2 linked regions of the Sphaerotilus montanus genome follow. The protein of the gene in region 2 interacts with the protein of the main gene of each other region in a pairwise test. Links are inferred from orthologs where the notes say so. Each region holds a gene or a part of one and is shown on either strand. Other genes may lie near its edges. The genes, in order: ruvA and ruvC.

The links.
Region 1: the proteins of ruvC (region 2) and ruvA interact in binary tests that used the Escherichia coli proteins (3 or more experiments, as listed by UniProt). The link is inferred for Sphaerotilus montanus from one-to-one orthologs.

What each region holds. Positions count from the first base shown.
Region 1 is NZ_JACCFH010000001.1:1,358,770-1,361,883, reverse strand. The notes cover bases 210-3,008. They hold ruvA (Holliday junction branch migration protein RuvA), read right to left. Parts: upstream 1,998-3,008; coding sequence 1,422-1,997; downstream 210-1,421. Other genes in these bases: BDD16_RS23270 (sensor histidine kinase), read right to left, coding at 2,879-3,008; BDD16_RS05985 (response regulator), read right to left, coding at 2,041-2,712; ruvB (Holliday junction branch migration DNA helicase RuvB), read right to left, coding at 298-1,374; BDD16_RS06000 (histidine phosphatase family protein), read left to right, coding at 210-267. Outside these bases: more of BDD16_RS06000, read left to right, coding at 1-209; more of BDD16_RS23270, read right to left, coding at 3,009-3,114. UniProt on the Escherichia coli protein: The RuvA-RuvB-RuvC complex processes Holliday junction (HJ) DNA during genetic recombination and DNA repair.
Region 2 is NZ_JACCFH010000001.1:2,567,388-2,570,628, forward strand. What follows is about bases 278-3,203. They hold ruvC (crossover junction endodeoxyribonuclease RuvC), read right to left. Parts: upstream 2,055-3,203; coding sequence 1,500-2,054; downstream 278-1,499. Other genes in these bases: lpxC (UDP-3-O-acyl-N-acetylglucosamine deacetylase), read left to right, coding at 336-1,271; BDD16_RS11605 (hypothetical protein), read left to right, coding at 1,291-1,473; purH (bifunctional phosphoribosylaminoimidazolecarboxamide formyltransferase/IMP cyclohydrolase), read right to left, coding at 2,080-3,203. In the rest of the region: cell division protein FtsZ, read left to right, coding at 1-239; more of purH, read right to left, coding at 3,204-3,241.

The sequences.
Region 1 (3,114 bases), 1.2 Mb from region 2 along the record:
CTGGCCGCGGCCCATCCCGGGCAGACGGTGGTGATGGTGGCCCACGGCGGCGTGCTCGACTGCCTCTACCGCGCCGCCTGCGGCATGCCGATCGAGGCGCCGCGCACCTGGCAGCTCGGCAATGCGAGCATCAACCGGCTGCTGTTCACGGGGACGCGGCTGACGATGGTCGGGTGGGGAGATACGCAGCACCTGGACGGCGCAGCACTGGAAGAAAGCAGCGATGGCGGGCGCGATGGCAGCACGCCCGCGCACAGCCTGTCCTGAAAAAACCTGAGTGGCTGGCTGGACGGCGGTCTACTCGCCGAACAGATCACCCGCCGCGCCCAGCGCCCCCGCCTTCGCCGGCGGCGTGACCCCCAGATGCCGATACGCCGCCAGCGTCGCGATCCGACCGCGCGGCGTGCGCTGCAGGTAACCCTGCTGGATCAGGTACGGCTCGATCACATCCTCGATCGTCCCCGAATCCTCGCCGATCGCCGCCGCCACGTTGTCCAGCCCGACCGGCCCGCCGTCGAACCGGTGCACGATCGCTTCGAGCACCTTGCGGTCCATCACGTCGAAGCCCTTCGGATCCACGTCCAGCATCGTCAGCGCCTTGTCGGCGATCAGCTTGACGATGCGCCCGTCGCCCTTGACCTCGGCGTAGTCGCGCACGCGGCGCAGCAGGCGGTTGGCGATGCGCGGCGTGCCGCGTGAACGGCGGGCCAGCTCCATCGCCCCTTCCGCGTCGATCGGCGCGCCCATCAACCCGGCCGAGCGCGTCACGATGCGGCACAGTTCCTCGGGCGTGTAGAACTCCAGCCGCGCGATGATGCCGAAGCGGTCGCGCAGCGGGTTGGTCAGCATGCCGGCGCGCGTGGTGGCGCCGACCAGCGTGAACGGCTGCAGGTCCAGCTTGATCGAGCGCGCCGCCGGGCCTTCGCCGATCATGATGTCGATCTGGTAGTCCTCCAGCGCGGGGTAGAGGATTTCCTCGACGACCGGGCTCAGCCGGTGGATCTCGTCGATGAAGAGGACATCGTTCTTTTCCAGGTTGGTCAGCATCGCCGCCAGGTCCTTGGGTTTTTCCAGCACCGGCCCGCTCGTCTGGCGCAGGTTCACGCCGAGTTCGGCCGCGATGATGTGCGACAGCGTCGTCTTGCCCAGCCCCGGTGGGCCGAAGAGCAGCACATGGTCGAGTGCCTCGCTGCGCTTCTTGGCCGCACCGATGAAGATCTCCAGCTGCTCGCGCGCCTTGGCCTGACCGACGTATTCATCGAGCAGCTTCGGGCGCAGGGCGCGCTCGATCGCCTCTTCCTGCGGGGTGCTGGGCGCAGCGCTGACGATGCGCTTGGACGGGGCGGGGGCGAAGTCGTCGGTCTGGATGGCCATGCGGGCGATTGTCCGTCAAAGCCCCCGGCGCGGGTGCGCAGGACTGGTTATTTCGCCAGTGATTTCAGCGCTGCCTTGATCCCGTCGCTCACGCCGATGTCCACCGGCAGCAGCTTGATCGCCGCCGCCGCTTCCTTCTCGTTGTAGCCCAGCGCGATCAGCGCCTGCACGATGTCGGACTGCGCATCGGTCTGCACCGCCGCACCCGGCAGCGCGAGATCCGGACCGAGCTTGCCCTTGAGTTCGAGCAGCAGCCGCTCGGCGGTCTTCTTGCCGATGCCGGGCACCTTGACGAGCCGGCCGGCCTGCTGCGTGCTGACGGCCTGCGCCAGCTCACCCGCGCTCATGCCCGACAGCACCGCCAGCGCGATGCGCGGGCCGACGCCGGTGATGCGGATGAGCTGGCGGAAGGTCTCGCGCTCGGCGGGCGTGAGGAAGCCGTAGAGCAGCTGCGCGTCCTCGCGCACGACGAAGTGCGTGTGCAGCGTGACACGCTCGCCGAGGTGCGGGAGGTTGTAGAAGGTGCTCATCGGGACGTCGACTTCGTAGCCGACGCCGTTCACATCGATGAGGATCTGGGGCGGGGATTTTTCCGCCAGGGTGCCGGTGAGTCGTCCGATCATGGGGCGCGATTATGCGCGGGGCGACCCGCCGGCCTGGACCACATCAGCGGCGGAACAGACCCAGGCGCTGCGCTTCGAGCGCGGCCTCGGCACGCGAACTCACGTTGAGCTTGCGGTAGATCTGCTTGACGTAGTCGGCGATGGTGTGGCGGCTCAGGCCGAGCTGCACGCCGATTTCCGGCAGCGTGAAGCCCTTGGCCACGCGCAGCAGCACCTCGCGCTCGCGCTCGGTCAGCTGCACGTTGGGCATCAGCGTGTCGGCCGCGGGGTAGGGCTGCAGCGCCGGCTTGTTGGCCTGGGCCGAGAAGTAGGAAATCATCCGGCGCGCGATCGACGGCGACAGCGGCGGCTCGCCCTGGCTGATGCGCTGCAGGTGTTCCATCAGCTGCTCGCGCGGCTGCTCCTTCAGCAGGTAGCCGTAGGCGCCGGCCTGCAGCGCGGGGAAGAGGTGGTCGTCGTCGTCGTGGATGGTGACCACCACCGACTGCGCATCCGGCTGCGACTCGCGCAGCGCCTGCACCACCTTGACGCCCGAGCCGTCCGGCAGGCCCAGATCGATCATCGCCAGGTCGAAGCGGTGGGCGGTGACCTGTTGCAGCGCGTCGTGCACCCGGGCGGACTCGACCACGGTGGAGCCAGGGAACACCTGCATCACCAGGGCGCGCAGCCAGGCGCGGATTTCGGGAAGGTCTTCGAGCAGCAGAATGGTTTTCATGGGCTTTCCTCGGGCGGACCAGGTGGCCTGCGCACTGTTCTCAAGGGGGTTCTCAAGAGAGTAGGGCAGTGTGACGGCTATATCGGTCGCTGTAGGGTGAAGATGAACACGGTTACGAAAATGACGGGAATTCGTGAACGATGACGACCTGTTGGACTCGGTAGCCTCACAGCGGCAGGGTCAGGCGGATCGTCGTGCCGTAGCCGGGGCCGGATTCGACCAGGCACTGGCCCTGCAGCTGCTTGGCGCGGCCCTTCATCGTGGACATGCCGTGGCCGCGGTCGAGCTTGCCATCCAGCTCCATCGGGATGCCCTTGCCGTTGTCCGAGATCGTCAGCTCGAAGTCGTTGATGTCCTGGCGGATCGAGATCTCGGCGTGGGTCGCGCCGCTGTGCTTGAGGA
Region 2 (3,241 bases):
AGCAGGTGCCGCAACAGCGCGTGGCGCCGATGCAGGTCGTGCAGCCCTCGATGGGCCAGCGCACCGGCACCGACAACATCCCCGTGCTGACCCATCCGCTCGTCAGCCCCAGCCATGGCAGTGCCCCGAGCGTGTGGCGCCCCAACCGCACCCAGGCCTCGGCCAAGGTGGATGCACTGGCCGCCAACGGCATGGACGAGATCGAGATCCCGGCCTTCCTGCGCAAGCAGGCCGACTGACCTCCTTTTTCCGCGCCCGCTCTTCTCCCTGCCTGACTGGCCCGGTGTTCTCGCGGACACCGGGCCTTGTTCCGTGTTGTTGCCTAGAATGCCGCCATGCTGCAACAACGTACCCTCCAGTCGCTGACCCGTGCCGTCGGAGTCGGCCTGCACAGCGGCCAGAAGGTCGAACTGACGCTGCGACCCGCTGCGCCGGACACGGGTCTGGTCTTTCGCCGCATCGATCTGCCGCAGCCGGTGGACATCCCGGTGACACCCGAGTCGGTCTGCGACACCCGCATGGCCACGACCATCTCGCCGGGCGGTGACCCGGGCGCGCCCAAGGTCCAGACCATCGAGCACCTGCTGTCGGCCATCGCCGGGCTGGGCCTGGACAACCTCTACATCGACATCACGGCCGACGAGGTGCCCATCCTGGACGGCTCGGCCGCCAGCTTCGTCTTCCTGCTGCAGAGCGCCGGCATCGCGCTGCAGAACGCGCCCAAGAAGTTCCTGCGCGTGAAGAAGGCGGTCGAGATCCGCGAAGGCGAGGGCCGCACGCTGAAGTGGGCCCGTCTGGCGCCGCACCACGGCTACCGTCTCGGCTTCGAGATCGAGTTCGGCCACCCCGCGGTGGACGCGACCGGCCAGCGCGTCGTCTTCGACTTCGCCACCGGCCGCTACAAGCAGGACATCGCCCGCGCCCGCACCTTCGGCTTCACCAAGGACGTCGAGATGATGCGTTCGCGCGGCCTGAGCCTGGGCGGCAGCATGGACAACGCCATCGTCGTCGACGACTACCGCGTGCTCAATGCCGAGGGGCTGCGCTACGACGACGAGTTCGTGAAGCACAAGATCCTCGACGCGATCGGCGACCTGCACGTCTGCGGCAAGCCGCTGCTGGCCGACTACACCGCCTTCAAGAGTGGCCACGCGCTCAACAACAAGCTGCTGCGCAAGCTGCTGGCCGACAAAAGCGCCTGGGAGATCGTCACCTTCCAGGACGAGAAGCTGGCGCCACAGGGCATGGCCGAACTCGCCCCCGCCTGGTGAGCCGGGAGACACGGCGGTGATGGTCTTCCGTGTCCTGGTGTTCTTCCTGCTGGTGTCGGGGCTGCTCAGCTTCGGGCTGTATCTGGCCACCGGACAGGCCATCTGGCGCCGCCGCGCGATCGCGATCATCCGCTGGACGGTGATCGCGGGTCTGGCCTTCTTCGCCGTGCTCCTGCTGGAGCGACTCGCGCTCGTGCTGTAGGGGGGGCGGCCACGGAGCGCCGCAGCTCAGTAGCTGCGCCCGCCCCGGTACTGCGCGTGCGCCTTGCGGTTGAGCGTGCCGCTCTGCGCGAGTGCCGCGAAGGAGCTGCCCGCGTGGGCATGGGTGATGGCCAGGCCGAGTGCGTCGGCGGCGTCCTTGCCCGGCAGCACCGGCAATTGCAGCAGACGCTGCACCATGGCCTGGACCTGGTCCTTGGTGGCGTGGCCATGGCCGACGATGGCCTTCTTCATCTGCAGCGCGGTGTACTCGCACACGCTCAGCGTGCTGCTGGACGACACCAGCGCCGCCAGTGCCGCGCCGCGCGCCTGCCCGAGCAGCAGCGTGCTCTGCGGGTTGACGTTGACGAAGACGATCTCGACGGTCGCCGTGTCCGGCTGGTAGGTCGCCACCACCTCGCGCACCCCCTCGAAGATGATGCGGATGCGCTGCGGCAGGTCGCCGCGCGGCGCTTCCGCCGTCTTGATGGTGCCGCTGGCGACGTAGCTCAGGCGCTGGCCGTCGACGTCGATGACGCCGAAGCCGGTGACCTGGAGGCCCGGATCAATCCCGAGGATGCGCATCCGGGCGTCCTGTCGTGGCCCGTGCTCAGTGGCGGAAGTGGCGCGTGCCGGTGAACACCATCGCGATGCCGCGCTCGTCGGCGGCGGCGATGACTTCGTTGTCGCGCATCGAGCCACCCGGCTGGATCACGCAGGTGGCACCCGCATCCACGACCACGTCCAGCCCGTCACGGAACGGGAAGAACGCGTCGCTCGCGACGGCCGTGCCCTGCAGCGTCAGACCGGCGTGGCCTGCCTTGATGCTGGCGATGCGCGCCGAGTCGAGGCGGCTCATCTGGCCGGCGCCGACGCCCATGGTCATGCCGTCCTTGCAGAACACGATGGCGTTGCTCTTGACGAAGCGCGCCACCTTCCAGGCGAACAGCAGGTCGTCCATCTGCTGCGCGGTCGGCTGCAACTGGGTGACCACCTTGACCTCGCCGCCGACGATGTCGATGGTGTCGGCCGACTGCAGCAGCATCCCGCCGCCGACGCGCTTGAAGTCCAGCGCGTTCGCGACCTGGGCGACCGGCACTTCCAGCAGGCGCACATTGGTCTTGCTGGCGTAGGCGGCGCGCGCTTCGGCGGTGAAGGCCGGGGCGATGGCGACTTCGACGAACTGCTTGTTGGCGTTGATCTCGTTGACCACGTCCGCGTCGATCGGGCGGTTGAACGCCATGATCCCGCCGAACGCGCTGGTCGGGTCGGTCTTCAGCGCCTTCTGGTACGCCTCCAGCGGCGTCGCGCCAACGGCCACACCACACGGATTCGCGTGCTTGACGATGACACAGGCCGGCACGTCAAACGCCTTCACACATTCCCAGGCGGCGTCCGCGTCGGCAATGTTGTTGAAGCTCAGCTCCTTGCCCTGGATCTGCTGCCAGCCGGACAGCAGCCCGGCGGCCGGCGCGGCCTCGCGGTAGAACGCGGCCGACTGGTGCGGGTTCTCGCCGTAGCGCATGCCCTGCACCTTGTGGAGCTGCAGGTTGAAGACGCTCGGGTACTCGGCGCGGGCGGGGACGGCTTCGGTCGCTTCTTCCGAACCGGTTTCCAGCGCGGTCAGGTAGTTGCTGATCATGCCGTCGTAGGCGGCGGTGTGCGAGAACACCTTCTTGGCGAGCATGAACTTGGTGCTGCGCGTCAGGCTCTGGCCGTTCGAGGCGGCGAGTTCCGCCAGCACCTGCGGGTAGTCGGTCGGGTCGATCACG